2 regions of the Pseudoalteromonas sp. SaAl2 genome follow, and region 2 is predicted to be linked to the other one. Evidence: predicted binding sites of a transcription regulator. Region 2 holds the regulator's gene; the other holds the start of a gene.
The links. Region 2 encodes MetJ, which represses methionine synthesis genes. Its sites were predicted from a motif close to TAGACGTCTAGACGTCTA; they were not measured.
Positions count from the first base shown of each region.

Region 1: the regulator MetJ is predicted to act here: its motif matches at 11,414-11,431, upstream of metK (methionine adenosyltransferase).

Region 1 is NZ_CM129605.1:2,836,264-2,852,573, reverse strand. Features, by position in the region: gene ACU8V8_RS13475 (ExeA family protein) at 1-692, shown strand, start outside; gene ACU8V8_RS13470 (general secretion pathway protein GspB) at 705-1,733, shown strand; partial or broken gene putA (bifunctional proline dehydrogenase/L-glutamate gamma-semialdehyde dehydrogenase PutA) at 1,853-5,657, opposite strand; gene ACU8V8_RS13460 (winged helix-turn-helix transcriptional regulator) at 5,828-6,307, shown strand; gene ACU8V8_RS13455 (TIGR04211 family SH3 domain-containing protein) at 6,382-6,981, opposite strand; partial or broken gene ACU8V8_RS13450 (CYTH and CHAD domain-containing protein) at 7,190-8,709, shown strand; gene ACU8V8_RS13445 (START domain-containing protein) at 8,742-9,401, shown strand; gene ACU8V8_RS13440 (diacylglycerol kinase) at 9,559-9,966, shown strand; gene metK (methionine adenosyltransferase) at 10,161-11,312, opposite strand; gene tkt (transketolase) at 11,589-13,580, shown strand; gene ACU8V8_RS13425 (hypothetical protein) at 13,933-14,718, opposite strand; gene ppnP (pyrimidine/purine nucleoside phosphorylase) at 15,066-15,377, shown strand; gene hpf (ribosome hibernation-promoting factor, HPF/YfiA family) at 15,562-15,918, shown strand; partial or broken gene ACU8V8_RS13410 (NRAMP family divalent metal transporter) at 16,112-16,310, shown strand, end outside.
Region 2 is NZ_CM129605.1:3,059,033-3,075,342, forward strand. Features, by position in the region: partial or broken gene aroB (3-dehydroquinate synthase) at 1-1,065, opposite strand, end outside; gene aroK (shikimate kinase AroK) at 1,091-1,609, opposite strand; gene ACU8V8_RS14475 (type IV pilus secretin PilQ) at 1,793-3,895, opposite strand; gene ACU8V8_RS14480 (pilus assembly protein PilP) at 3,882-4,418, opposite strand; gene ACU8V8_RS14485 (type 4a pilus biogenesis protein PilO) at 4,415-5,035, opposite strand; gene ACU8V8_RS14490 (PilN domain-containing protein) at 5,032-5,598, opposite strand; gene ACU8V8_RS14495 (pilus assembly protein PilM) at 5,586-6,665, opposite strand; gene ACU8V8_RS14500 (penicillin-binding protein 1A) at 6,798-9,326, shown strand; partial or broken gene metL (bifunctional aspartate kinase/homoserine dehydrogenase II) at 9,406-11,750, opposite strand; partial or broken gene metB (cystathionine gamma-synthase) at 11,756-13,020, opposite strand; gene metJ (met regulon transcriptional regulator MetJ) at 13,256-13,576, shown strand; gene ACU8V8_RS14520 (malic enzyme-like NAD(P)-binding protein) at 13,671-14,912, opposite strand; gene rpmE (50S ribosomal protein L31) at 15,518-15,730, opposite strand; gene priA (primosomal protein N') at 15,963-16,310, shown strand, end outside.

The DNA of each region.
Region 1 (16,310 bases), 220 kb from region 2:
TCCATAACCCAGCTTTGTCTCAGTTAGAGTTATTGGCCAGTATTTGTGATGAATTTGCCATTGACTACGATGATCAAAATGCCACTTTAAAAACCTTAACGGATGCGATCAAAAAACACTTAGAAGCAAATCACCAAGCGGGCGGTCATACAATTTTGTTGATTGATGAAGCGCAGTTGTTATCACCTGATGTACTGGAGCAGCTCAGACTCCTTACCAATATAGAAACAGATCATAAAAAGCTACTACAAATAGTGTTAGTAGGCCAGCCTGAATTGCAAGCGTTGCTCAAGCGCAATGAATTGCGTCAGTTGGCACAGCGGATCACTGCGCGTTATCACTTGTTACCGCTAACTGAGGGACAAACTATTGCCTATATTAAACACCGTTTATATGTAGCTGGTTGTGAACGGGCTTTGTTTTCAGCTGATGCAATTAAAACAGTGTATGTTGCGACCCAAGGTATTCCTAGGTTGGTTAATTTATTATGTGAGCGTTGTTTGATGGGCGCGTTTTCAAAGCAGCTCATGGTTATAGACAGTGATATTGTCATGCGTTCCGCCGAGGAGGCGTTACCACCCAGTGCAATTAAAAGTGAGTTAAAGAGCGAACAAAGCTCTATTAATTGGTTATTACCTTTAGGTTTTCTTGCTGTGCTTGGTTTGGGTATTGGCTTGTCGTTTATTTTTTAGAAATGGTAAATTATGTCGTATTTATTAGATGCATTAAAACAATCTGAACACCATGATGAAGCATCAGCTTACGATCAAAGTGCTCAGCAACTTAAACAACAACAAGAATTAAAACGATATCGTTTTATTGCTATGTCATTAGGTATAGTTCTCGCTTTAGCACTGACGCTAATAGGAGGGTTTGCGCTTGGGAAGTGGTTACAATCTGAAAAGAACTCAGTTGATAACATTAAAGCACAAGTCAGTGTTGAAGCTCAAGGTGACACTTCAGTTATAAAAGAGCCAAGTGTAGATGTTATTGATGAGCCAACAGATAATAGCACCGTTGAACAGGCTGCATCCAGTGCGCAAGGGCTGCAAGTTAATCAGCCAGCTCAACAAATGATGGTGCCCTCGAGCAACCCTAACCAAACTCAACAATATCAATGGGTACAAGTGCCTGTGAATTCCGTTCCAGCCTATCCACAAAGCCAGCCGATGCTAATACAAACGCCAAATGGTTACCAACAAGTATACAATGTCCCCCCTGTGTCGCAGTACCAAGTGATGGCGAGTCAACAACCACAATTTGCTCAGCCAACTGGAATTAATACCAATTCAAGTAATGTCGATTTAAGTAAGTACAAGGTGTTAGGTAAGCCTATTAGTGAGCCTAATACAGTAACTAAACCTACAACAGTAACAGATGATGAGTTAAATGCAGTACCAAGTGAACTTAAAAATGCCTTTGCTCGAGCTATACAAGACACTGAGCAAACACAGACACATCAAGTGACTCAAGGTACTAAAAATTCATCTTATGCTCAGCCGATAGAGCTGTTACCAGACGGGTTGTTGGCTATTTTGCCTAACATCAAATACCAAGCACATATTTACTCTTCTTCGGTAGAAAAACGCTGGATAAAGCTAAATAATCGTGAGTTGTATGAAGGCGATAGTTTTGGCGACTTTGAAGTGTTAGAAATTACGCCAGAACAAAGTGTGCTTAGTTTTGATGGTTATGAATTTAGTTTAAAAGCCCTGCAAGATTGGCCTGAGTAATAATTATTAGGTGTGGTTTTATTATTTTATGCTTAATAGTAAATAATTATAATAATTACAGTTATTAATTTTATAAAAAAGGGCGCTTAAAAGCGCCCTTAAATAGTTAGTCGTTAACTTTACTCGTCGTCTTCAACCAAGGTCATCAGTGATGTATTACCACCTGAGGCCGTAGTATCAATACTTATAGTCTTCTCAGTTACTAAGCGCTTAATAAGCGTATCGTAGTACTCAGAGCTTATTACTGGCAAGATTGCGCCTTTGCGCTGTGCTAGCTGTTGGCTAAAGTAACCTAGACGCGACGAACGCGCAGCAACTAAAGCGCCGGCTAAATGAGGGTGGGCTAAAAGAGCTTGTAACTGGTTCGGTTTAGCTACTTGGAATACACCTTCTGCAACGCCTGTAGAGATAAATTTATCTTTAAACGCCACTGCTTCGTCATAAAATAATTCTGACGCTACAGTGATCACGGTATTACCCGCTGCAAGAGCCGTAATGATTGAGATAGCCCAAAAGTTAAATGATGTGCTCTTATCGGCATAACATACCACGCAACCACGTGCTTCGAGGTGCAAGGTATTTGATTCACCCGTTGGCCCTGGCAGTGTCGTAAATTTACGCATGTGCTTTTCTAGACGGTTAAGCTGAGCTCGCGCATCGGCAAGTGTTAACGCTAAATCGTCGGCAAGCTCGTCGATAATATCAACGGTAGCAACTTTTGCGAGTAACTGACGTACAGCCGAAACACGGTCATTTAGTGGGGTTGCGCGCCAAATTTTTTCATCGCGTAGTGAGTTTGCCATTAACTTATCAACTTGTTCGTTTGCACCTGAGTAGTGGTGTAAATCAAGCTCGTCTGGAGTTAGGTTTGTCATTTGCACGTTATCTGGTGATGCTTTTTCTTTCACTAAACGTTGTAAGTAGTTAGGCCCACCGGCTTTTGGACCAGTACCTGATAACCCACGACCACCGAACGGTTGCACACCAACAATTGCACCAATCATGTTACGGTTAACGTAGACGTTACCTGCACGCGACATCTTAGCTAGGTACTCACAACGCTCTTCAATGCGAGAGTGAATGCCCATGGTTAAGCCAAAGCCAGTCCCATTAATTTGATCAATAACACTGTCAAGCTCAGTCCCTTTAAAGCGAATAATATGCACACATGGGCCAAATACTTCACGTTTAAGTACTGATAAGTCTTTGATTTCGTATAAACGAGGTGCAAAGAAATAAGCGCCATTTTCACTGTTATCAGGAATGTCACATTGATAATGCAGTGTCGCGTTACCTTTTAAGTATTCAACATGGTCGTTTAAGCTTTTCAGTGCTTTTTCGTCTATTACCGGACCAATATCAGTCGAAAGCAAAGAAGGATCGCCTACGTGCAACTCTTTAAGTGCACCTTTGATCATCTCTATCACGCCATCAGCAATGTCTTCTTGTAAAAATAATACTCGAAGTGCTGAACAACGTTGACCGGCACTTTGAAAGCCTGAACTAATGACATCATCAACCACTTGCTCTGGAAGTGCAGTTGAATCAACGATCATACAGTTTTGGCCACCGGTTTCTGCGATTAGCGGTACTTGAATATCGTTACGTGCAGCTAATGTTTGTGAAATGATAGTGCCTGTTTCTGTCGAACCTGTGAACATAACTGCTTGAATACGCTCATCAGGTACGATTGTTTTACCGACTTCACTACCGCGGGCAATAACTGGTTGCACAACATATTCAGGAAGACCAACAGAGAGCATTAGCTCAATGGTGCGAAGCGCAATATAGCTTGTTTGTTCAGCAGGTTTTGCGATTACTGTGTTACCGGTCACGATGGCCGCAGCGACTTGACCTAAGAAAATCGCAAGCGGGAAGTTCCATGGGCTGATACATAAGATCACACCACGCGCTTCAAAGCGTTCATCTTCGCTAAGCTCCTCTGCACGGGCTGCGTAGTAACGGCAAAAATCAACGGCTTCACGCACTTCGTCAATACCGTCTTGAGCAATTTTACCCGCTTCTTTAATACAAATAGCTACTAGCTCATCGTGGTGACGTTCTAAAATATCCGCAATACGACGTAATAAGTTAGCACGCTCTTTAACTGGTGTTTGCGACCAAGATTCAAACGCAGTTTCGGCGTTTTCAAGTAAAGTGAGCATTTCATCGCTGTTTTGCAGTTTTACATGACCAATGACTTCTTTGTGATTGGCTGGATTTTTAACCGCAAGTGCACCTTCAGGTACATCACTTTCGTTTATACGGTGTTCTTCAAACCACGAATCTAGGTTTTCTTTAAATGGCGTAATAACGTTAATGTCTGTTAAATCCATGCCTTTTGAGTTAGCACGTTCTGCGCCATATAAATCAATTGGCATTTTGATTTGAGTATTGTACTTATTACGTAAACCTTGCAGTGTTTCAACGGGATCTGGCAGTAATGCTTCTACTGGCTGAGTTGTATCAACAATAGCGTTTACAAATGATGAGTTAGCGCCATTTTCAAGTAAACGACGTACTAAGTAGGCAAGTAAGTCTTCGTGTTGACCAACAGGTGCATAAACACGGCATTGAATTTTTTCTTGCGTTACGATTTGGTCAAATAAAGATTCACCCATACCGTGTAAACGTTGGAATTCAAATCCATCGTGATCGCCTTTAGCAACTTCTAAAATAGTCGCTGCTGTATAGGCGTTATGTGTGGCAAATTGTGGGTAAAGCACGTCACGGGCTTCAAGCATTTTAATTGCACATGCTTTATAGGAAACGTCAGTCGTTGCTTTACGGGTAAATACTGGGTAGTGGTCTAAACCATCTTGTTGAGTGGTTTTGATTTCTGTGTCCCAATATGCACCTTTTACTAAACGTACCATTAACTTGCGACCAACACGGGTAGCAAGATCAGTTAGCCATTCAATAACAAAAATCGCACGCTTTTGATAAGCCTGTACTGCTAAGCCAAAGCCATTCCAACCTGCTAGGTCTTCATCGCTAAATACCGCTTCAATAACATCGAGTGAAATATCTAAACGATCAGCTTCTTCAGCATCAACGGTAAAGCCGATATCATAACTTTTAGCAACAAGCGCCAGCTCTTTAAGCTTAGGCACAATCTCTTCCATTACACGTTCTTTATGAGTGAACTCATAGCGAGGGTGAATTGCAGAGAGTTTTACAGAAATACCTGGACTCTTAATTGGGCCACGGCCATTTGCTGCTTTACCAATCGAGTGAATCGCATTTAAATAACTTTGATAATAACGCTCAGCATCTTTCATAGTGCGTGCGCCTTCACCTAGCATATCGTATGAATACACATAGCCTTTACGCTCGGTTTCTGCTGCACGTTCAATCGCTTCGTCAATGGTACGGCCCATAACGAATTGCTTACCCATGATCTTCATCGCAAAGTTCACAGACTTACGAATTACTGGCTCACCTAAACGGCCAATGGTTTTTTTCAACACGCCAAATTGCTGTTCTTTGGTTTTGTCTGTGTAGTTAACCATTTTACCGGTAACCAGAAGACCCCAAGACGATGCATTAACAAATAAAGAGTCGCTGCTGCCTAAATGTGAGCTCCAGTCGCCTTTTGCTAACTTGTCGCGGATAAGGGTATCTTGAGTTGCTTTATCTGGCACACGAAGCAAGGCTTCTGCCAAACACATTAGTACCACACCTTCTTCACTCGAAAGTGAAAATTCATTTAAAAGTGCATCAACACCGCTTTGACCATCTTGATCTTTACGAATATTGTGAACTATTTGACGCGCACGTTCCCATGCACGACTACGGGCTTTAACGCCTACTTCGGCAAGGGGTAAAATATGATCAATTACTGCATTTTCGTCAATGCGGTAAAAGTCACGGATTTTTTTGTCGAATTGGACACGTTGTAGTCAAATCGCCGTTGAATAACATAAGTAACCTCAAAAGTGTGGAGTCTTGCAGCTAAAAAAGTTTGCTGCTCGATTATCATGTTGTTTAATGCGTGCATTCTAATTAAATTCCAGCAGAATATGCTGGTTAAATTTCCCGATTTACGATAATTTACAGGGCATACCTTAAACTTATCCGCATAAAATTCTGTTATGACAAGTCCCAATAGATTACGCCTGCTTGATCGTATCGATTTAGCAATTTTAGACGTTCTGCAAAAAAACGGCAGAATTTCTAATGTTAACCTCGCAAAGCAGGTTAACTTAAGCCCTAGCCCGTGCTTAGACCGTGTCAAACGACTTGAGCAAGAAGGCTATATAGAAGGTTATTTTGCAAAGCTTAGCGAAGCAAAACTTAATCAGAGCTTATTAGCGCACGTACAGGTGTCATTAGTAACATCGAATACGGCTGTATTTAAAGTGTTCCGTGAACATATCTTAAAAATAGATCAGGTTGTTGAATGCGACATGGTCGCTGGTGGCTATGATTATCTTTTAAAAATACGGGTGTCTGATATGGACGAATACCGTCAGGTATTGGGTGATTTAGTCGATATTCCTGGAGTAGGAACCCACCATACCTATATGGTGATTGAAAAGATAAAACAAGATAAAGGCTTGAGGTTGGATTAACCTTTTGTAATGAGTTTATAAATAAAAAAGCACCCGAGGGTGCTTTTTTAGTATCAAATATATGTAGCTATCGCTTATGCCCAACCGTCGTAACGTTTACGACGAGATAATACAATAGTTAAGATAATCCCTAAGAACAAACCAATAAATGCAATTGCGCCACCATAGGTAAGTAATTGACGCTTCTCTTTTGCACCCGCTTGTTGTTTTTGCGTACGTTCAGCATTTAAGGTGCTTTTAAGTTTAGTTATTTGCTCAGACAGCACGGTATTTTGGTCTGTCAGTGTTTGATTTTGCTCTTGTAGTTGTGGCAATTCAATTTGTGCTTGGCGAAGTTGTTCTTGCATTGATGCCATTTCTTCACTCAAAGTACGGTACTGTTGATGAATTCCTGCTGCTTTTGACACAAACTTAGCTTCAACCCAGCCTTCACGCTCTTTATCATCAATAACTTTGATAAAGCCATTTTCTTCTGCTGATAATTGCGTCAACTTTGTACCTGCATCAACTGAGCCAATAATTCGGTAGTTTTTACTCGAACCCGAATGCATAAACGTATATAGGTTATCAACAATATAAGCCGTATTGTCGTCGCTTGCTGCATTGGCTTCTTCAGCGTGGCTTACAAAAGCAACCGCACTTAGTAATAAAGCTAATAAATAATGTTTTAACATCAATCTACCCTGTTAATGTAACCGTGATTGTTACGGCAATTTATTCGTATAAGTATAGAGATAGTATGGATTTAGCACGCCAATAGCAAGGCTGATATTGTAATCGCTTTACATTGGAGAAGGGGAAATCTCACTAAAAAATTTGCATTACAGCTGTGCTTTGTTTATTTTGAGCTCTTATTTATTTTAAAGGTAATCCTCAAGCCTAATGGATACTGAGATAGAACTGAAGTTTTTGGTGTCAGATGCCGTTGTTCCACTGATCCCCGCGTTAATTACTCAATTTGCAAAAACCGTTACAAATAAGCCTTCTCGAAGTTTGCAAAATGCATACTACGATACGCCAAGTCGTGAGCTTAGAGCGCTTGATATTGGTTTTAGAACGCGTTGTTCTGATAGCCAATGTGAGCAAACAATTAAGCTTGCAGGTGAAGTGATGGGGGGCTACATCAACGCCCTGAATATAACTTACCACTTGAGAGCAATCGTCCAGACATTAGCGCTTTTGATAGCAGTATCTGGCCTCATGGTATGCAAGTGAGCGCAATTGCAGCAAACTTATATCCTATTTTCAGTACTAACTTTATTCGCCGTACTTGGTTAATCGAAACCGACAGCGGTGCAAAAATTGAAGTGGTTTTAGACAAAGGAGAAATTTCAGCATCTGGGCAAATGGAACCAATCTGTGAACTTGAAATTGAGTTGGTGGAAGGCAGCCGCGATGAACTCTTTGCCTTAGCTGACAAATTAGTGGCACAAAATAATATCCGCTTAGGTTTATATTCAAAGGCCGCAAGGGGCTACCGTTTAGCGGATGAAAAACCGCTAAAGCCGAGTAAATCTATAGGCTTTGTATCATTGCCTAAAAAGCCAACGCAAGAACAAGCATTAATAGCAGCGATTGGCTTTGGCATTCGTTTTGTGCAAAAGCATGAACAATGTTATTTCAATAAACCAAGTTTAAAAACACTTAAGCGTGTAACAGATGGTATTAGCTTAATTCGCCATACATTTTGGTTGTTTGATGACATCGTTGATAAAAGCACCACTGAATCTTTGCGGGTGGAGTTAAAATGGTTGTTAAGCGAGCTTGCTTGGGTAGAAAACGCTATTCAGTTAAAAACGTATACTTCAAAACGCCACGCTTACTATAAAAAAATAAACAGTGCACCTGAGCTAACTCAAGTCATAAATGACTTAAAAGAGTTACAGCCGAGTATTGATGATATTAATAAACTGTTTCATACCGCACGCTATAACCGACTATTATTAGCTTTAACCACTTGGCTTGTTAATAAGCAATGGCGTAAGAGCTGGAGCCAAGCAGAATATCAAGCTGCTGAGCAACCTGTGGCTGATATTGCAAGCCGATTATTTAATAAAGATTGGCAAGACTTACATCAATTACTACCAGAGCAACAAGCTATTAGCTCTAAAGAGTACTTAAATCTTAGGGCACGTTTAGAAAACAGCCTGCTGAGTGGTAATTGTTTAGGTGCGTTGTACGATAAAGAAGAGCGCAGCGAATTTCGTATTCCTTGGTTAGACATTTCTCATGGGATTTATGAGTTAAGTACGCTGGAATACTTAAAGCAGTTATGTGCGGGACAAGACGACGAAGAGCTTGCAAAAATTCAGCGCTGGCTTGAGAAAAAGTCAGAGTTTTTAGTCGCAGCGATGGAGCAAAGCCGTCAAGCGTCCTTTAAAATTCAGCCTTATTGGCAATAAGCGTTTGTAATAAGCAACGCAAAGGAATGTGAATGCTAACTAAATTACTGTTATTTATTACTGCTTTTTATTGTTTAACTGCGCCAGCTCAGGAAAAACAATGGCAGCTATGGAAGCAGCAAGATGGCGCTAGTATTTCCTATAAAAAGCATGAAAACGGCATATTAGAAGTGCGTGGAAGCATCACAGTACATGGCAGTAGTGCTGATGATTTTATGGCGCTATTGAGTGACACGCAGCAAGCTCCGTTATGGATAGAAAATGTCACCTTTGTTGAAGTGCTGTCTCGGCTCAGTAGTTCAGAAACAATAGTATATACGCAGCTTGATTCGCCGTGGCCGGTTACAGATCGAGATATGGTAAGTTATTCTTGCTATCAACGATTGAGCCCCTCTCAAACACAGTTAATAATTACAGCTTATCCTGATTATAAAGCAGAGGTTAACTCAGTAATTAGAATAAAGGATTTAAAAGCCCGTTGGTTATTAGATGAAAAAAATACCGAACAAGGTCGCAGTTTAACCCTTACCCATGACGTTTATGCAGATCCGGGTGGGGCAATCCCGCATTGGATAAGCAATAAAGTTGGTTTAAAAAGCGCTTTAAAAACCTTACTTAGGTTACGTCAAAAGCTCAATACGAAAGAATACACTCCTGCGCTACAGATAAGTCAAGCAGGAGATTGTGCTTAAGGTATTTTGCATTGAGTTCGGGTTATATTGAATTAATAATAAGCTTTTTATTGTTGATGATTAATAAACCGGTAAAATCGACCTTTATCGTTGTTATTCGATTCTGAACAACTTTTGAAAGTTAAGTTTAGATTACGCAAATTTAAGATATAAAAAAATGAATAAACCAGAAATAAACTTAATTAATAAGCCCAACGGCATTGGTCTTGGGCGTATTATTAAAGCAACTAAATGCTCTATTAAAGGCTTTAAAGCAGCGTTTAAAGAAGAGTCAGCTTTTCGAACCGAATTGGCGTTAGGGATTGTGTTATTGCCATTATCATTTTGGTTCGCGCAATCACCACAACATTGGGTAATACTGATTGTTAGCTTTTTATTTTTATTAGTTGTTGAGCTACTTAACTCAGCCATTGAAGCGTTAACCGATAGAGTTGGGGTTGAGTACCACGTACTATCTGGTCGAGCGAAAGACATTGCTTCTGCGGCGGTTAGTTTAGCGTTACTGATATTGATGATCGTTTGGGGGGTCGCTGGGTATGAAAAAGTACTTACATTGATAGGTTAGGAAGTTAGGTAAAACGGCTACGGGCTTCGAATAGATCTTAGCACCGAGTCACTTCTAGCTATTATTTTATAATGACTTCTCTAAAGCGCAGCGCCTCTCAAGCTCTTTGTGAATAAATTACTTAAAGCACATAATCAGCAGACATAAAAAAAGCGCCAAACGGCGCTTTTTTTACATTCACACAAAGGCTGGAATTAAAGGCCAGCAGCGGCGCGAAGTGCGTCAGCTTTATCTGTGCGTTCCCATGGGAATTCATCGCGACCAAAGTGACCATAAGCCGCAGTTGGTTGATAAATAGGACGCTCAAGATCAAGCATTTGAATTAAGCCGTAAGGACGTAAGTCAAAATGTTCACGAATAAGTTCGATTAAACGTGATTCTTCAAGCTTACTTGTACCAAACGTTTCAACACTGATTGACGTAGGCTCTGCAACACCAATAGCGTAAGACACTTGTAGCTCACACTTATCAGCAAGACCAGCCGCTACTACGTTCTTAGCAACGTAACGTGCAGCGTATGCAGCTGAACGGTCAACTTTTGATGGATCTTTACCAGAGAATGCACCACCACCATGGCGTGCCATGCCGCCATAAGTATCAACGATGATTTTACGGCCAGTTAAACCACAGTCACCCATAGGTCCACCAATTACAAAACGGCCCGTTGGGTTGATAAAGAACTTAGTTGCGCTAGTAATTAACTCAGCAGGAAGTACCGGCTTGATAATAGTTTCCATCACCGCTTCTACTAAATCTTTTTGTGAAATGTCTTCACTGTGCTGAGTAGAGAGTACCACAGCATCAATGCCTACTGGCTTGCCGTTTTCGTATGCAAACGTAACCTGTGATTTTGCATCTGGACGTAACCAGTTTAGCTCGCCGCTTTTACGTACTTGCGCTTGGCGCTGTACTAAACGGTGAGAATAAGTGATTGGTGCAGGCATTAGCACTTCAGTTTCGTTACATGCGTAACCAAACATTAGGCCTTGGTCGCCAGCGCCTTGCTCTTCTGGGCTAGTACGGTCAACACCTTGGTTGATGTCAGGTGATTGCTTACCAATCGTGTTTAAAATTGCACATGAGTCTGCATCAAACCCCATGTCTGAATGCGTGTAGCCAATTTCACGCACTGTTTTACGGGTGATCTCTTCAATATCAACCCATGCGCTAGTAGTGATTTCACCACCAACCATCACCATACCGGTTTTTACGTAAGTTTCGCACGCAACACGGGCATGAGAGTCTTGCTCTAGGATAGCATCAAGTACCGCATCAGAGATTTGATCGGCGATTTTATCCGGATGACCTTCAGAAACAGATTCAGAAGTAAATAAATGTTTTGCCATTGTATTTCTGCTCACAAATATTGCGCTTCACAAACGTCGGTATTAGCGCTAAAAAATTAAGGGGCGTATTTTATCTAAAACAAGGTTACTTGCATAGTTTTTTTACGCCTAGACGTCTAAATAAAATTACTAATAACATTTTGTTCTTAAAAAAAATTCATAATGCCCAATTTAATCAGGTTTTTAATTGCACACAGCCCCCACAATAAGTAAGAATGGGTGTTCTTGTTAAACACACAATAACCAGCGCAAATACAGTTAAAGGTAGGAGAATTCATGCCGTCTCGCAAAGAACTTGCAAATGCTATTCGCGTCTTATCAATGGACGCAGTACAACAGGCCAAATCTGGTCACCCTGGAGCCCCTATGGGCATGGCTGATATCGCAGAAGTACTATGGCGCGATTATCTAAATCACAATCCAACGAATCCAGAGTGGGTAGACAGAGATCGATTTATACTCTCAAACGGCCACGGTTCAATGCTTATTTATTCTCTCTTGCACTTAAGTGGTTATGATTTGCCAATTGAGGAAATTAAAAACTTCCGTCAAATGCATTCAAAAACACCGGGTCACCCAGAGTATGGTTATGCACCAGGTATTGAGACTACTACGGGCCCATTAGGTCAAGGGATCACAAATGCGGTAGGTATGGCGATTGCTGAAAAAGCATTAGCGGCACAGTTTAACCGTAAAGGTCACGATATCGTTGATCACTATACTTATACATTCTTAGGTGATGGTTGCCTAATGGAAGGTATTTCTCACGAAGCATGTTCACTTGCAGGTACATTAGGCCTTGGTAAGTTAGTTGCATTTTGGGATGACAACGGTATTTCAATCGACGGTGAAGTGGAAGGTTGGTTTAGCGATGATACACCAGCACGTTTTAAAGCCTACGGCTGGCATGTAGTTAGTGGCGTTGATGGCCATGATTCAGACGCTATCCGTGCAGCCATTGAAGAAGCACGCAGCATCACCGACAAACCAACACTAATTTGTTGTAAAACTGTGATTGGTTACGGTTCACCGAACAAATCAGGTAGCCACGATTGTCACGGCGCACCATTAGGTGAAGACGAAATTAAAGCTGCACGTGAGTTCCTTGGTTGGACCGGTGAAGCATTTGAAATCCCAGCTGATATTTATGCACAATGGGATGGCAAAGAAAAAGGTAAGCAACTTGAAGCGAGCTGGGATGAAAAGTTTGCCGCATACGCAGCAGCACATCCAGAATTAGCAGCAGAGTTCAAACGCCGTACCAGTGGTGAGTTACCAGCTGATTGGAGCGAGAAATCACAAGCGTATATTGAGCAGCTTGACGCAAACCCAGCAAATCCAGCATCACGTAAAGCATCGCAAGATGCATTAAATGCATTTGGCCCATTGTTACCTGAATTTATGGGTGGCTCTGCGGATTTAGCCGGTTCAAACCTAACAATCTGGAAAGGCTCTAAAGGTATCGAAGCAAATGACGCCAGCGGTAACTACATCTATTATGGTGTGCGTGAATTTGGTATGTCTGCGATTATGAATGGTATTGCGCTACACAAGGGCTTTATTCCTTACGGTGCGACTTTCTTAATGTTTATGGAATACGCACGCAACGCTGTACGTATGGCTGCATTAATGAAAGTGCCAAGCATTTTTGTCTATACCCATGATTCAATTGGTTTAGGTGAAGATGGCCCAACTCACCAACCAGTAGAGCAAATTGCTAGCATGCGTTTAACGCCGAACCTAGTTAACTGGCGCCCGTGTGATCAAGTTGAGTCTGCGATTGCTTGGCAACAAGCCATTGAACGTAAAGACGGCCCAACGTCACTTATCTTTACGCGTCAAGGTCTTGCTCAACAAACTCGTTCAGCGCAGCAATTAAGCGACGTGAAAAAAGGTGGTTATGTACTGAGCTGTGATGGCGAGCCAGAGCTTATCTTAATTGCCACAGGCTCAGAGGTGCAATTAGCGCAAGACTCAGCGGCTGAGCTACGTAAGCAAGGTAAAAAAGTACGCGTTGTATCAATGCCATCAACCGATGTGTTTGATGCACAAGACGCTGCATACAAAGAAAGCGTATTACCAGCTGCAGTTTCACGCCGCGTAGCAGTAGAGGCTGGCATTGCAGACTACTGGTATAAATACGTAGGCCTAAACGGCGCAGTAGTAGGTATGACCACCTTTGGTGAGTCTGCACCTGCTAACGAGCTGTTTGAACACTTTGGCTTCACGGTAGAAAACATCGTTAGCAAAGCAAACGAATTGTTTTAATCTTTAACGGTTAAAATTTAAAAGCCCGCACTGTGCTAAACGCAGTGCGGGCTTTTTGTTGGTAGGTTGGGTAGAGCGCAGCGAAACCCAACAGCCTGAGCCGTCAACCAGAACCAAAGCCGTCAGCCATAAGCTTTCAGATCAAAATTATTTGAAGCACAGTGCCAAGGAGAAATCGTAGGAGGGTGCTTCAGCCCCGATTGTTTTGGGAGCTTTATCACCGATTTTATGGCGCTTGCGCCTGATTATTCTTGCCGCTTTTTTCAATTGTTTGTAAGACCTTGTAGGCTTGAAACTTGTTTCGTGCGTTATTTTTATCAAAAGCCTTATGCTTATTTTATAAAATAATGAATTAATACACTTCTTTTTTATAAGGATTAATTAGCTCATTTAGCAATATTTGATTGAAATAGTAGATAGCTGCTTCTAGCTCGCGAGAGTTCATGGGGACAAAATAATTAATTACCCTTAGTAAATCTGAAGCTGTTTTTATTACGCTAGCTAGCTCACTTATGTTATAGCTTCCTATTATGAACCTAAACCCAAAAGGCTCGAAGTCTTTTTGGATTTCATTAATCATTCCTTCTACATATCGTTCAGTTATTTCTTCTTTCTTGACTTCAATGGAATGATTAATGGACTTAATCGCAAATAAAAAGTTTGGAAATTCAATAGGTGGAACTTTGGAGGTAACGTCAAAATTTATTACTTTCTTTGGGGTGTTTTCAGGAAATAAAGCTATGTAAAATATTGATGGGTGGCTTGAGTAATTATTTTGACTTTCAATTGTAATTAATTGTTCTTTCAATGTATCAATAATGTATTCTCTATGCTGAATGAAAATTGAAAAATTGTCTTTACTTTCAACTTGTTTTATTTGTCTCTCCGTTTGAGTAATTTTATACCACAAACCAAAAACACCTGTTACTGAAATTAATACTTTAAAAAGTTCTATAGCTAGTGAGAAGGTATTTGTGATATTTGACCAATTTTCTGGCTTTGAATGAGAAAAAGATAATTGAGGGTAAGTGAAAATAATTTGGGAAATTACTAAAAGAGTTGGAAGAAAAAAAGTTAAAAAACTTAGGTATATTAATGTCTTAAAAAATTTTGAGTTTTCTTTGTTATTTATTACCATTAAGCTTTAATCCTTAAAAAGTAGGCCTGTTAAATATTACAAATTAAAGTATCACACAAAAGTATCGAAAATCTTCTTAAAACCTGAACTATAAAAAGGCTGTGCCTTGCCTTCTCTATCTCTGTTTAATCATTTATTTAAACGAAAACCACTTGACGCGCTAAAGCACGACCTACACTGGTAGCCCGAAGCCCGAAGCCCGAAGCCCGAAGCCCGAAGCCCGAAGCCCGAAGCCCGAAGCCCGAAGCCAAATGAACTTTTTTCACATCACTACACTTGCAAGCCTTAGATGTATCAGGCACTGTGAACATAATTAAAATTATAAACTTAAATAAACAGGAGTGAGGATGTCTCAGTTTGATAATGTAAGTGTTGTTAAAACAGCAAACGTGTACTTTGACGGTAAAGTTTCAAGCCGTACGGTAATTTTTGCAGATGGCAGCACCAAAACATTAGGCTTTATGCAAGCGGGTGAGTTTGAATTCGCCACTAGCAAAAAAGAATTAATGGAACTCAATGGCGGTCAGTGGCAAGTTTTACTACCAGGCGAGAGCGAATGGAAAACAATGTCAGCAGGTGAGTCATTTAACGTTGATGCGAACGTTACTTTCCAAGTAAAAGTGGCTGATTTTGCCGATTACTGTTGTTCGTACACTTAATATACAAAATCAACAATCGCGCTGAAAGCCCCGCATCATGCGGGGTTTTGCATATTTAATGTCCTCAAATTGATCTTAATCACCTTTAATAACAAATAAATATCATATTTCTGAGTTTTCTGCTTGTGTTAATTCAAATAGCCCCCAATACTAGAGTTGAGGTAACAAAAAAAAAGGATACCCTATGAAAATTAATCTTTCTGGTCACCATGTTGACGTTACTGACTCTATTAGAGAACACATCAACGAAAAGTTTTCAAAAATTGCGAGCCATTTTCCATCTCTGATCGCACTCGATATTATTCTTTCAAAAGAGCATCATAAGCTCCAAGCAGAAATTAGCACTATTTATGAAGGCGCGCGTTTATCAGTAAAAGGTGAAGATGAAGTTCTTTATCCTGCAATTAAAAACGCGGCTAAAAAACTCGATGCGGCACTAAAACATCGTAAAGGACAAATTAAAGCGAACCTACACGAAAAACCAGTGAGTACCACACCTGAAATTGCTCACGAAAAAGTTCAAGAAATGGACTTGCGTTAAAAAATAAAGGCGCTAGGTTCTAGGTAACTAGGATCTAGCGAACCGTTTAATCTTCCACTAATTTTCTCACTTTCAATCCTCAGTAAAACGCTGTAACTTGCTTATTAATAAAAGCAATATAGTAAGCACACACATGCAATCAGTAGTATCAACTTGGCAAACCCGTTTAAACGCACTTGGCCCCGGTATTTTAATGGCTACAGCGGCAATTGGTGGTTCTCATTTAGTAGCATCAACGCAAGCAGGGGCAATCTTTGGCTGGCAGTTATTTTGGCTAATTGTGGTGGTAAACATTCTTAAATATCCGTTTTTTCGCTTTGGTATAGAGTACACGCTAGCTACTAAAAAAGCCTGGTGGAAGGCTATCAAAGTAAAGGACCGTGGTTTTTTTA
Region 2 (16,310 bases):
CCTATTAAATCACGAACCTGTTGATCAGATACATCGTCAACGAGCGCGCACTGGCCAAACTCGGTTGGTAAAATAAATCGAATGGTGCCTTTTTTATTCTTTTTGTCTTTACGCATATGATGTAAAAATTGCTCACTGGTCATATCGCTAGGGATTTCACATGGTAAGTTATAGGCAGAAATTAAAGCCGTAATTCTTGATACCTCAGCCGCAGTTAAATCACCACGGGTATGCGCTAATTGAGCTGCTAATACCATGCCTGTCGCAACAGCTTCACCATGTAACCATACCCCATAGCCCATTTGTGCTTCAATTGCGTGAGCAAAAAGTATGGCCTAAGTTAAGTAATGCACGTAATCCAGCTTCTTTTTCATCTTGTGCGACAATCAATGCTTTAATTTCACAACAGCGAAAAATAACATGCTGCAGTGTTTCTTCATCCAGCGCTTGTAACTTAGCAACATTATCTTCTAAGAAGCTGTATAACTCAGTATCGTAGATCAAACCGTACTTAATAACTTCAGCCATACCCGCTGCAAACTCTCGTTCAGGTAGTGTGTGCAATGATTGAGTATCAATAAACACGGCTTGTGGCTGATAAAACGCCCCAATCATGTTCTTACCTAACGGATGGTTTACTGCAGTTTTACCGCCCACAGAGGAGTCAACCTGAGATAACAAAGTGGTTGGAACCTGAATAAAAGGCACACCACGTTGATAACAAGCAGCGACAAATCCAGTAAGATCGCCAATTACACCACCGCCTAAAGCGATTAAACAAGTATCTCGGCCACAGTTATTCTCCAACAGAAACGCTGATATTTTTTCAAACCACTCAAGTGATTTAAATTGTTCGCCGTCAGGAATAATAAAATGAAGAGGATTTAAATCAGCTAATAACGCCATTGCATCATTTAAATACAAAGGTGCAATGGTGTCATTAGTGATGAAGATAGGACGACAGTCACCTAGGTGCTGACGCAACCTGTCTGTGTTGTGAAGTGCAGATTCACCAATATAAATAGGATAACTTCGCTCGTCTAAATTAACAGTTAATTCAAGCATCGCCAGTATCCTTTATTATTGGTTTTTAAAAATCTAATTTCTCAATGATTTGATTAGCAACAACTTTAGCGCTTTGCTCATCAGTGCGTACAGTAAAGTCAGCAACTTCTTTATATAACGGTTCGCGCTCTTGTGCTAAACGCTCTAAAACGTCACGAGGTGCTTCTTCTGTTTGCAGTAATGGGCGACGCTTGTCGCGCTGCGTACGTGCAACTTGCTTTTCGATTGGTGTCTCTAGGTATACAACGATACCGCGAGCTGAAAGCTTGTTTCGTACTTCTTTACTCATCACTGAACCACCACCTGTTGCAAGTACAATACCTTGCATTTCAGTTAGATCGCCAATGACGCCTTCTTCACGAAGTCGAAAGCCTTCTTCACCCTCAAGATCAAACACCCATGCTATATCAGCACCAGTACGGCGTTCGATTTCTTGATCAGAATCGACAAATTCAAGATGTAATTGATCGGCAATGTGACGACCAATTGTGCTTTTGCCAGCCCCCATAGGACCAACTAGAAATATATTACGTTTTTCAGCCATATCTTTTAGTACAAACGAACTCTAAAATTTGAAATAAAACCCCGCCTAACGACCTGGCCCCAAAATTAAGGAGGGGATTATCTCAGTAATTGAGGCGGTATTTCAAGTCAAATAGAACAAAAAGCCAATTAACGAGCAATTAAAGTCAAAATTGCCCGTTGCGTTAAGGAAAATAGACCAGATTTAGTCTATTTGAATCTTCGGAGTAACGAAAATCAATAATTCCTTCTTCTCATTAAACTCACTCGTACTTCTAAACAGCACACCTAAGTAAGGAATATCACCTAATAGTGGAACCTTTTTCGTTGAGTTTATGATTTGTTGCTGGAATATACCACCAAGTACCACTGTTTGACCATTCTCAACCAACACTTGTGTCTGAATTTTTTGCGTATCTATCGAAACAGCAGAGCCGGTTGGTGTCTGTACCGTATCACCACGCGTATCTTGAGTGATAATTAAATCCAAGATTACTTTATTGTCCGGCGTGATATGCGGCGTTACTTCAAGGCTTAGCACCGCTTTTTTAAATGTAACGGTCGTCGCACCACTTGAAGCAGACTCCACATAAGGAATTTCAGTACCTTGCTCTATACGGGCCTTTTTCTGATTTGCGGTAGTAATACGTGGACTTGCGATAATTTCACCACGGTTTTCTTCTTCTAATGCACTGAGCTCTAAATCAAGTAACGTACCATTTGCTAGTTTAGCTACTTGCATACCGATACTACCTGCAGCACTTGAAACAGGTAAGTTAACATTTAAGCGATCAGCAATACTAGGAATATCATCATAACTGCCAGCATCAAATATTCCTTGCGCACCTTCTAGTGAACCTGATAGCCCACCATTGTCTGAAGCATCACTAAAGCCCCAGCGTACACCTAAATCTTCTTGAACATTATCACGTACAGTAACCATACGAGACTCAATCACAACCTGCTTAACGGCAATATCAAGGGTTTCAACCATACGACGCACGCTTTCAATACTTTTAACCGTATCTTTAATTAGTAAGGTATTGGTACGTTTATCAACTGACACGCTGCCACGAGGGGTAATGATGCTGTTGGTATCTGTTTTTAGTAAATCTGCAAACTCTTCTGCTTTTGCGTAGTTTAAACGAATGTATTCACTATATAGTGGCTCTAAATCTTCGACTTGTTGTTTAGCCTTTAAATCTTTAGCTTCTCTGGCTGCTAACTCTTCTGAGGGTGCCACCATTAAAATTGACCCATCCATGCGCTTATCAAGACCTTTAACACGCAATACCACGTCAAGGGCTTGGTCCCATGGCACACCATCAAGACGTAAAGTGATATTCCCCGTTACAGAGTCGCTCGTTACGAGGTTAAAATCATTATAGCCGGCTATGATTTGTAGCACCGCACGAACAGAAATATCTTGGAAGTTTAAGGTCATTGGACGACCTTGATACTCTTTGCCACCATCTAAAAATGAACGTTGTGAAGCATCTTTTTCAACGGTCAGAGTAAATACATTTTCGATTTGTTGAAATGTATATTTAAAAGCAGCATTGGGCTCAATCACAATGCGGCTTTTACTGTCTTCTTTAAATGTCTCAATCTTACTCACAACAGTGCCAAAATCGAGCACATCTAACTCATACAGTAAGTCGTCTAAAATATCTGTATGATGAAACTCAGCAATAATTTTTCCACCACTTTCATGAACATCAATCGCCGCTTGGGTATCCTGTAAAAATACTAAAACGCGTGCTTCACCTTTTTCACCACGACGAAAATCAATAGATTGGATCGAGTTTATATAATTACTAGTATCGTTAGCGCTTGCTTCGGCTGCATCTGACCTTGAGTTAGTCAGCATATTGTCTGATACATGTAACGACACTAAATTATTATTCACCGTCGTTTGGTAAATTTTTAAACGATCCATATGTACGGTTACAATTAAGTGACCGTCGCTTACCTTACTTGTTACTTTCTCAATTCCTGCTTGGTCAATAGCAACGTCGCTGACAGCCTTTTCTACATTACTATCAATGAATCGCATTTCGATGCGGGCGGGGTTATTAAATACTTGTACTGTCGGTTGCTGCGCTAACTCTTCATCAAAAACCAGCTGTAACTCGGTTTCTCCTGCAAGTAACGGATTGTACCGAACGTCATAAAGTAATGGCTCAGCAAGAGCCGCCTGCGTGATAAAAAGGGCAATAACGCCAAGCACTGATTGCTGAATGCGGTTACTCCAAGATACTCCCTTATGCATTTTAATTTTACCTTTTTTATTTTTAACTCGCGCCATCAGTTGTCGCCTCTAACATTTCAAGCTTAGTCAGGCGCTCTTTCCAACAACCAGACCCATCGGGTATTAATTCTAGTAACTCTATAAAATCACTTTGAACATCTTTCACTTCACCATGATATAAACCTAAGTAATCCCCAATTGTGACTCGGTGCAAAGATTCATCAGCGGCTTTAATTAACGCCCATGTTCTGCCATCTGAACCAAGAGTCCCCTTCATTGCTAAGTTATCTAAAGGGTATTTCTCTAATGGTTCTCGAGCTCGATCAGGATCAGGGTGTAAACAGTTCTTCACTTGCACCATATTATTTTGAATAATTTCAGGCTGTGGCGCAACAAACGGGCTGCGTAATTGACGTGCGCTGTATTCAAAATGTTCAAACTTAGTTAACTTAGGTATTTCTTCAACTTTAGGAGTTGTGCTGGCCTTAACCTGATCAATAAATTCTTGCTGCTGTGCAATATCATCATTACACGCAGTTAAAGCAAAAGCTGAAAGAAGTATTGTAGCTATTTTTCTCATTTTCTAGCCACTCCCTTCTTAACTGTACCTTCATAGCGATAGGTTTTTGCGACCACGCTAAATGTAAGTTTACCGGTATTTGTGCTGGTTATTGAAAAATCGTGCAAACTTACAATGCGAGGTAGTTGCGCTACTTTGCCAACAAAATCACCAAATTCATGGTAACTACCTACCACTTCTATTTTTATAGGTAACTCAGTATAAAATTCTTTTTCTATTTCAGGTAGCCAACCAATCTTTAAGAAGGTTAATCCGCTTGTGGTACCAACATAAGTTAAATCATCTAGTAAACCAGGTGTTTCATTAGACGTTGGCAAGCGCTTTAATAGCTGTGAGAACTTATCTTCCATCTCCACCATTTGTTGGCGGTAAATCTCTAAATTACTCGCTACCGCGTATTTTGCGCGATAAGTATTGCGTAGCTCAACTTCCTTCGCTACCGCATTATGGTAACTATCAATTTCGTCTGAAACTAACAGGCTATAACTAAAAAATAGCACCAAAGCTGCTACAAAAGCACAACAAATAACTTTAACAACAACTGGCCAATCACCAATATTTTCTAGCTCAATTTCATTCCAATCAATCTCGGTTAAGGCTTTGATATCAAGGTTCATTGCTTAACCTCACCAATTTTATCAAAGGGCTTAACATAAAACTCCATATTAAAATCACTAAGTAAGCGAGATGACTTTTCACCCGCTACGATCCCTTGCATAGTGGGTTTTTCTAACAGATAAGAGTTTTGTACTTGCCTTAACATGCTTGACAGGCGGTTATTTGATTCACTGCGTCCAATTACATGAATGGCGCTGCCCCGACGCTCTAACTTAGTTAAATAAACCCCACCAGGTACAATTTTAGCCACTTCATCCATAATTTGCGTACCTAAATTTCGACTACTCTGTAAATCCTCAATAAGACGCATACGCTGTTGTAAGTTTTCTTTCTTTTTATCTAACTCACGAATTTCGCGAATACGCGTATCTAGATGACCTATTTCGGTTGTTAAAAAATTATTTTTAACATTCTGTCCATCACGCAGATTGCCGTAATATGTACTTAACATATACATACTTAAAAAGCTCAATAGCACAACTAAAAACAAAGTAGTGGCAAACTTATTCTGAGATTGTTTACGTTGCTGTTCACGCCATGGCAGTAGATTTATATGTGGCATGATGAAAAGCTCCTTAATGCCAACCCTGTAGCAATGGCAAACTGCGTTCGGTGACGCTGCATTACATTACGATCAACTCTAGGTGATATATCCATATTTTCAAATGGTTCGGCAACAATTGTATGTATACCAAGCTCTTCTATTAACAAGCGATCTAAACCATTAATCATGGCTGTTCCGCCGGTCAAAATAATATAATCAATTTGCTCTTTACCACTGGTAGTCAAAAACATCTGTACAGCACGGCGAACTTGTTGTAACAGTGAAGTTTGAAAAGGCGCTAATACTTCAAACGTATAGTTAGGCGGTAAATCAGCGGTTGTTTTACCTATTTCAGCTTCATCAAAGCTTTTATTATAATAAGCAACAATGCTATTAGTGTATTGATCGCCACCAAACACTTGGTCACGAGTGTAAATAGTTTCACCTGCAAGTACCACACTTACTAAGGTCAGCACAGCCCCTATATCAATCATTGCCACACATTTATTAAATGCATCGCTGGGCAGTTGTTGGTAATACACGTCCATGGCTCGGCTAAGCGCATAACTTTCAACATCAACGACTTTTGCGGTTAAGCCTGCGGTTTCTAATGCCCCTACACGGGCTTCAACACTTTCGGTTCGTGCAGCCGAAAGTAACACGTTCATTTTAGTAGGATCGGCTTCATTGGTTGCTAGTTTTTCAAAATCGAGACTAACTTCATCTAGCGGGTATGGAATTAAGCTATCGGCTTCAATTTCAATTTGCGACTCAAGTTCGGCATCACTTAACGTAACGTCCATAAAGATAACTTTGGTGATCACTGTTTGTCCGGAAACAGCAACCGCCGCAAATTTTGCCGATTTAGGTAATTTACGCTTCAATTTAGTGATAATATTACCAATCGCTTCAATGTCCTGAATATTTCGTTCGGACATTGTTCCTTTTGGCATAGGTTCAATTGCTAAGGCCTCTAGGCGGTAGCCGGTTTCCGTTTCATTCAGTAACACAGCTTTAATAGCGTGCGAACCGATATCTATCCCTATCATCATTGATGAAGACTTATTCATTAGTTGGCTTAACATGTTTGCGATTCGGCCTTTGTTTTAAGAATAAACAAGTTATAATTTTTATCTGAAAAAATACTATTCATTTTTTAATCAATATATACTATCAGTCTACGATTCTAATTGGGAGTCCATTTAGGGAAAATATAAGTGATTTTATTCAAACGAACTTTACAATTTTTTATCATTTGCACGTTTTTGGGCTTAATTACATTAGCAAGCCTTTATTATTACGTTAAATCCGATATCCCAAGTGTGCAAGTTTTAAAAGACGTGCAATTACAAACTCCCATGCAAGTATTCTCTCGAGACGGCTTGTTGATCAACCAATTTGGAGAGAAACGCCGTATACCTGTTAGTATCGATGAGATCCCACAGCCACTCATTGATGCAATATTAGCCACTGAAGATACACGATTTTACGAACATATTGGTATAGATCCTATAGGTATAGTTCGTTCAGCGATAGTATTAATATCAACTGGCGAGAAAAAACAAGGCGCAAGTACAATCACCATGCAGCTTGCTCGTAACTTTTTCTTAACACGAGAAAAAGCCTATATTCGTAAAGTAAAAGAAATCTTTATTGCCCTACATATTGAAAACCTACTTAGTAAAGATGAAATACTTGCTCTTTACTTAAATAAAATCGAATTAGGCAACCGTGCATTCGGTATCGGTGCAGCTGCACAAGTTTATTATGGTAAAGAGCTTAATGAATTAAATTTAGCACAAATGGCGATGATTGCAGGTTTACCTAAAGCACCGTCTGCATTAAACCCGATTCGTAACCCTGTGCGCGCTAAAGCTCGCCGCAATGTTGTGCTAGGTCGGATGCTTGACGAGGGCTTTATCACCCAGCAAGAGTTCAATGAAACGTCAAAACAGCCAATTACAGCACGCTTTCATGGAGCTGAAATTGATTTGTATGCCCCTTATATTTCGGAAATGGTACGTGCCGAAATGGTCGCTCGCTACGGTTTCGAACGTGCCTATAATACCGGTTTTAAAGTATACACTAGTGTAGAATCAGACGTACAAGCCGCGGCACAAAAAGCGCTGGTAGATAATCTACATGCTTATGATATGCGCCATGGCTATCGCGGCGCAGAGGTTCATCTATGGGATCATGAGACACAATCACCACTCGATCAACAAGCAATTTTAGACAAACTTGCTCCCATCAAAGAAATAGGCCCGCTGTTGGCCGCCGCAGTATTAGAGGTAGGCGAAAAAAGCGCTGATGTATTATTAAAAAATGGCGAGCACGCCACACTAAACTGGGATAATTTAAAATGGGCACGCAAGTTCATCACTCGTTACCGTCAAGGTTTTGCGCCAAAAACAGCCAATGAAATTTTAGCGCCAGGCGCTCAAATTTGGCTGCGTAAAAATGACGACGGCAGCTATCTACTTAGTCAACTGCCAGAAGCCGCCAGTGCTTTAGTATCCCTAGATCCTAATGATGGCCGCATAAAAGCTATTGTAGGTGGTTATAGCTTTGAGCAAAGCCAATACAATCGTGCAGTTCAAGCGAAGCGCCAAGTAGGTTCAAACATTAAACCCTTTATTTATTCTGCAGCACTAGAAAGAGGCTATACCTTAGCATCTATTTTAAACGATGCACCTATAAATCAATGGGATAAAAGCTTAGGTGTGGCATGGCGTCCTAAAAACAGCCCTGCGGTTTATAATGGTCCAATTCGTATTCGCCGAGCTCTGGCGCAATCTAAAAACGTTATTTCCGTGCGTTTATTAAGAGGGGTTGGACTCAATCGTACTGCTGATCATTTACTTAAATTTGGCTTTCAAAATAGTGATATCAACCGTAGTGAATCGTTGGCCTTGGGTAGTGCCTCAATTACTCCGCTTGAGCTTGCTCGGGGTATGAGCGCGTTTGCTAATGGAGGCCATTTAATTACCCCTTACTTTATTAGTGAAATTCAAGATTCTGCTGGCAATGTGCTATTTAAGACTCAACCACAACTCGCTTGTGACGCTGATGAAGCTGCTAACGAAGGTGATGTTGCCTTAAATAGTAATTTAACAAGCCCATCTACTAATGCTTTTGATGATTCCACTACAGGCCATGCATCCGCAGTAACATGTGCTCCACGCATTATTTCTAAGCAAAATGCATTCTTAATTGCTGATGCTATGAACAGTGCGATTTGGGGAGGCGGTAGCTGGGCCCATAAAACGGGTTGGAGTGGTACTGGTTGGCGAGCACAAGCGTTAGAGCGTCGCGACTTATCAGGAAAAACAGGTACTACCAATGACTCCGTTGATACTTGGTTTAGCGGCTTTAATCGCAACGTAATGACTTCTGTTTGGGTGGGCTTTGATAATCCGGGTAACCCACTGGGTCGCTCTACCTATAATAGTAACCTGAGTAAATCTCAGATTTCAGGCGCTGAGTCAGGTGCTAAAACAGCTCAACCTGCTTGGGTTGATTTTATGCGTGTAGCACTTAAAAACCAGCCAGAAGCGCCAATCGAGCCACCTGAAGGACTAGTGTCAATTCGTATAGACCTAGCAACAGGCTTACTTAGCCAAAAGAATGATTACACTAGTCGCTTTGAGTATTTCAAAAAAGGCACCGCCCCTACAAAATACGTTATGCAGCACGTTGAAGATGTATTTGAAGAGGATACTAAAACTGAAGAAGAGCTATTTTAATCGTCGCGATATAAACGCGATATAAAATCGCTGCTACGTAAAAAAGCGCCAAGACTGGCGCTTTTTTATTGCATGCTTTTTACTTTAGATTTTGTATTAACCAATATAAATCAGAATGCACACCAGCTGCTGTGACTTCTTTACCTGCGCCAGGTCCTTGTATCACAAGCGCATTATCACTGTACCACTGGCTGTTAATCACAAAGATATTATCGCCTGGTGTTAAATTAGCTAAGGCATCGCCTTGCGTGGCAAACGCCAATCCAACTTGCGCTGTGACTTTATTATCAGCAAGTGATAAAGCGCCAGTATAGCGCAACACTTTACCCTGCTCGCTCGCCTGCTTAGCTTTATCAGCAATAAAGCTGTCTAGCTGCTGTTTGTTATCTAAAAATGACTGCCAATCGCCTTGTGCTAATTGCTCAGGCATCAGTGCTGTTAAGTCAATATCATCTAACTCTAACGTTAAACCTAACTCACGGGCTAGAATAAGTAACTTACGCTGCATGTCACGACCAGATAAGTCTTCACGCGGATCAGGCTCTGTAAAACCCATTTGCTGCGCTTGTAGTACTAAATCTGAAAATGGCACACTACCATCATAGCTACTACACAACCACGATAACGTACCAGAAACACCCCTTCGATACGCGTGATTTTGTCACCACTATTTTGTAAATCAGCTAAAGCAAAGTTAACTGGTAAACCCGCGCCAACGGATGTGTTATAGCGCCAAAATAAATTGCGTTCAGCTAGATTGTGGCGTAATGCTTGATACCAGTCATTATCAGCCGTACCTGCGTATTTATTCGCACTGATCAAATGACAATCTAAATTAACAAAATCAGGGTAAATTAAGCTAAATGATTCACTAGCAGTAATATCAATCACCACTTTATGTTCGTAATCAAGCTCACTTATATGCGTTAATAAATCAGCCTGTTGATAATCAACGGCTTCGTTATCCCATTGCGTGTGCCATTGCTCCAAGCTAATCCCACTTGGGCTAAATAACATTTGCTGAGAACGTAATAAACCTACCAATTTCACACTAAAATGTTGTTCTAAGCGATGTAGCTGTTGTGATAGCTGTGAAATAAACACTTCACCAACATTCCCTAAACCTGCGATGATCACTGCAAGCTCTTGGCCTTTATTGATTAACTTGTCGTGTAATAGCGTTAATACATCGCTATCAATTGCTTGGTCAGTTAAGAGTAATGCATACTCAGTATCTTGGTGGCTAAAGCGAGGCGCTAAACTTTGCTCACTTAGCAACGAGGAAGCCTGCACAGATAAATGAGCTATATCGTTATTTGGCGCAACAATAGCGCAGCCATGTAAGTTTGACTCAATAATATTAGCACGCCCTTGTAGCTGACTCACTATTTGATGAGTCGCATTACCTGGTACTAATAAGTAAGTATCGCCCTGCTTAACAAAGTGGTGCAAACTATGTTGAATAAGCTGACTCAACTGCCCAACTTCACCTGCATTGAGTTGATCCACCCGCAGTAAATCAATGTTTTCTAGCGTGGTGATAAAGCGCTTGGCTTTACTATAACCTTCTTTAACTATTTCAGTGGCACTGGCTTCAGTATCAAAACTGCTGCGTACAACCAGCTTTATATCAGTATTTTTTAACGGTGATAATGTTTTAGCATGTAAAACAGGATTACCTAATCGTGCTAATAAATTTGCTTGACCGCGACACACTTTCGAATATTTAAGCGCCTTATTTACCTTACGAGGGTCAGTACTAAATACACCTTGAGTATCGGTCCAAATAGACACTTGATGCGCATGACAATAGCTACCTAACAATGTGGCACTGTAATCACTGCCATTACGCCCAAGGGTAATTGTCTCACCTTGGCAGTCACTGGCAATAAAGCCGGTAACCACATTAATATGCTGCTTACTCACAAACTCTGCACACGCTAGCTGATTCTTTTGATGCAGTAACTGCCCATCGTTTAAGGTAAACAGCTGACGCGCATCAATACCCTTTGCAGCTAAGCCTAATTGCTGTAAATAACTTGCAAGTAACCTTGCCGACCACACTTCACCATGAGCAAGTAAAGCTGACTCCGCCAAGGTTTGCAGCTTGGCTTGTTCAGCTAATTGCGCCAACTCTTGCTGCAATAAGCTTAGGGCCTGCTGCTTGGCTTGCGCCGTTAATAACTGCTCAATCAAGGTTCGCTGGTGATTATCTAACAATAATAAAATGTCGCTAACAGCTTGCAGATCGCCCTGCTGGTAACTTTGCCACAATTTAACCAAAGTATTGGTTGTTTTACCTGCGGCTGAAACCACAACACAATCACCTACTTCGCTATTCGCTAAAATGATATTCGCGACTGCTTGATAGCGCTCTGGCGAACTTAAGCTCGAACCACCAAATTTATGTACTATATTAACCATTATTCTTACCACAATGCCGTATGTGCAGGCGTTAGTTTAAATGAGCTTGATTGCTGATCTTGCTGTTTAGCTGTAGCTTGCTGCGCAACAACTTGCTCACTTTGACCACCTTGACCTGGCTTTACTTTATTAAATACGCGCTCTAAATCAGCCACTAAATCTTTAACATCTTCAATACCAACAGAAATACGGATTAGCGTGTCACCCACACCAGCTTCAAGGCGAGCAGTAGCATCCATTCCGGCATGCGTCATAGTAGCCGGATGACAAATTAAACTCTCAACGCCGCCCAGTGACTCAGCTAAACTAAACTCTTCAAGGCTCGTTAAAAATGCTGCAGCGTCATTTACATCGCCCTTAATATCAAAACTCACCATGCCACCAAAACCACGCTGCTGTACTTTAGCCAACTCATGCTGTGGATGTGACTCAAGACCAGGATAATAAACTTGGCTTACATAAGGAGAATCTTCTAAATATTGCGCTATGATAAACGCATTTTCTTGGTGCTGACGTAAACGCACATTAAGTGTACGTAAACCACGTAAGGTCAAATAACTATCAAACGGCGCACCGGTAATACCAATATTATTTGCCCACCACGCAAGCTCATCACCTAACTCTTGGCTTGCAGCAATCACTGCCCCACCGACTACGTCAGAATGACCATTGATATATTTGGTTGTCGAATGCACTACAATATCGACACCAAATTCGATTGGATTTTGTAATGCCGGCGATAAAAAGGTGTTATCTGCGCCAACAAGTGCACCACATTGCTTAGCAATAGTAGTAATTGCTTTAATATCGGTCAGGCGTAAAATTGGATTACTCGGGGTTTCTATCCAAATTAATTTAGGTTTAATTTCAATAATTTTTTATGATTTTCGGTTTTCGTTAAATCTAAAACCACTAACTTTAATAACCCACGCTTCTCAAGAGAGGTAAATAAACGGTAGCTGCCACCATAACAATCATGAGGAATGACTAAAGTATCATCGCTATTAAGTAGTTGGGTCGCTAAATGTACTGCCGACATACCCGTGGCCGTAATAATTCCCTTAACGCCTCCTTCAAGTTCAGCCAGCGTCTCAGCTAGAATATCGCGGTTTGGGTTACCACTGCGGCCATAATCGTATTGGCGTTTAGTATCAAAATCAGCAAATGAATAGGTTGTTGATAAATGAAGAGGCGGCACAACAGCACCATGATGTTTATCAGCATCGATACCATTTCGTACCGCGATAGTTGCTTTGTTCTTTTGACTCATAACGTCACCTACAATAAATGGATGTTTAGACGTCTAAAAGGTTAGAGGATCAGTCCCCATAAGTCAAAGCATTTGTGGTGCAACTGGAGCTTTATTAGCAGTAAAGATATTTAGCTCGCTAGATGGCTAAATAACAAGTGTTTGACTATCTTTTTTAAAACGATAGAATTTCCGCATCTTTGCAAAGCAAATAGGCTATGCAAACAACTAACAACCTGAGGCAACGATACTTCTTATGGCTAAATGGAACGGTGAATATATTCACCCATACGCAGAACACGGTAAAAAATCAGAACAAGTGAAAAAGATCACCGTGTCTATCCCACTTAATGTGCTAAAAGTGTTAACCGACGAGCGCACCCGCCGTCAAATTAACAACCTACGACACGCGACTAACAGCGAACTACTTTGTGAAGCATTTTTACACGCTTTTACTGGGCAACCACTGCCAAACGACGAAGACTTGCGTAAAGACAACCCTGAGAAAGTACCTGAAGAAGTGAAGAAAATCATGCTCGAAATGGGACTTGAAGTACCTGTACTTAACGAAGATTAAGTTACGGTTTGCATTCCTGCCTTCAGGAATTGGATACAAAAAAACCTCAACAACTAACATTGCTGAGGTTTTTTTATTGCTTGAGCGTTTCAATCTAAGCCATATAATTTTCAGGCATATCGATTTGCGCAACACCTGAATCAATAGCCGCTTGCGCTACCGCTTTTGCTATACGTGGCAACAAACGCGGATCCATTGGTTTTGGAATAATATACTCAGGGCCAAATTCAAGAGAATCAACACCCGCTGCTTTTAATACTTCTGCAGGTACAGGCTCTTTCGCAATGCTACGAATGGCATCTACTGCTGCAATCTTCATTTCATCGTTGATTTGGCTTGCACGAACATCAAGCGCACCACGGAAGATAAATGGGAAGCATAAAACATTGTTTACTTGGTTCGGATAATCGGATCGCCCTGTCGCCATTATAAGATCTTTACGGGCACCGTGTGCAAGCTCTGGCGCAATCTCAGGATCTGGATTGGAACATGCAAAAATAACTGGTTTGTCGGCCATTAGCTTTAAATCTTCTGGATCTAACAAGTTCGGACCTGATACACCAACAAACACATCTGCATCGGCTATTACATCTTGTAACGTACGTTTATCTGTATTATTTGCAAATAGTTGTTTATATTCATTTAAATCATCGCGACGTGTATGAATAACCCCTTTACGGTCAAGCATGTAAATGTGCTCACGCAGAGCGCCACATTTAATAAGTAGTTCCATACATGCTACAGCAGCTGCACCAGCGCCTAAACATACAATGATCGCATCTTCAATTTTTTTGCCTTGTACTTCAAGCGCATTAATCATACCCGCAGCAGTTACGATCGCAGTACCATGTTGGTCATCATGAAAAACTGGAATACTACAGCGCTCAATTAATGCTTTTTCAATCTCAAAACATTCTGGCGCTTTAATATCTTCAAGATTAATACCGCCAAACGTATCTGCAATATTGGCCACAGTATTGATGAAATCTTCAGTTGTGCGATGCTTAACTTCAATATCAATTGAATCTAGACCTGCAAAACGCTTAAATAATAATGCCTTACCTTCCATTACTGGTTTTGACGCCAGTGGCCCTAGATTACCTAAGCCTAATATAGCGGTACCATTAGTAATAACAGCCACCATATTACCTTTGCCCGTGTATTTATATGCATTAGCTGGATCGGCTGCAATTTCACGCACTGGTTCAGCAACACCTGGGCTATAAGCTAGAGCGAGATCATTAACGGTTTCAGCTGGCTTAGTAAGTTCAATGCTGATTTTTCCTGGAACGGGGTGAGCATGGTAATGTAATGCTTGTTCACGAAAGTCTGACATAACGCGATTTTATCCTGCAAGTAAGTTAAATTTAAAGTGAGAGTGAGCAGTTCTTAGCGAACAATACCTATATTATAATTAAATTCAAGCAATATCAGGTCTATCCTGTTATAAGCTATATCAGTTAATTTTATGCGTTTTGCCAGCATTTTTAGTAAATAATTCTAAAAACGCATGATTAAAACACTAACAAAACATCAAAAAACCCAGCTAAGTTTGCATGAATTTAAAGCAAATAGTACTGCAACTTGAACAAACTAAAAAACAACAACAATAATCGACGATAGCGACAAATAACTGCAATTTAGCCCATTTTAGATACAGTAATAGCAGCAATGTAATTTATATTAATAATTAATATAGTGAATTAATTAGGGTTTGTCTGTGTTTCACCAACTATAATCATTATAAAAAACAGAAATATTAGTCAGAATAATATTGCTATAAATTGTCTATATCGCTGGCAACAAAGTAATACACAAAGGAAGATTTTCTAATTTAAGTCTACGTAAATTTAGGGAATGAACTGAGTTACCGTTACTTTTTATAAATCATGAGCACAAAAAAAGCACCCGAAGGTGCCTTTCTTAACACGAAAGCAGAAATTACTTGCTGCTAAGTGCACCGAAACGCTTGTTAAAGCGATCAACACGGCCACCTGTGTCTAAAATCTTTTGCTTACCAGTGTAAAACGGGTGACACGCAGAACATACGTCTAAGTGGATGTCTTTACACAGTGTAGAACTAGTTTCGAATTTATTTCCGCATGAACAAGTTGCTGAAATTACTTCGTACTTAGGGTGAATACCTTCTTTCATAGAAACCTCTAGTTAAGGCCGCATCGCTCTCCAAACCCGAAGTCTGGCACCATACGTCGTTTAAATCAAAATAATTGGACGCGTATTCTAAGCAACAACCCCCCTCGCCACAAGCTTTAAATGCGTTTTTTGCTAATTAAATGAGCAAAAACTTTAAACCCAGCATTTGCTGATAGGTTTTTTATCGTAACTTTAGTACATTAGCTGTCTTGTTGGTTTTTGTTGAGTTGCTATGAGTTTTGTTGAAGTTGCTATAAAAGTTCCGCTACAGCGTACTTTTGATTACAGCCTACCGGAACAACTTAACGGTTTATCAGTAACGCCACAAGTTGGCACTCGGGTTATTGTGCCATTTGGTAATCAAAAGAAAGTCGCGGTGGTGCTTGCACTAAAAACCACCACAGACGTGCCAAAAGATAAAATTAAAGCACTCTTAGAGGTGATTGATGAAGAGCCTATTTTATCTGTACAGCACCTTGATTTATTACGCTTTACCGCCCGCTATTACTGCTACCCATTAGGCGAAACAATACATATTGCGTTACCTGGCGCATTACGCCAAGGCGAATGCCCTGATAAA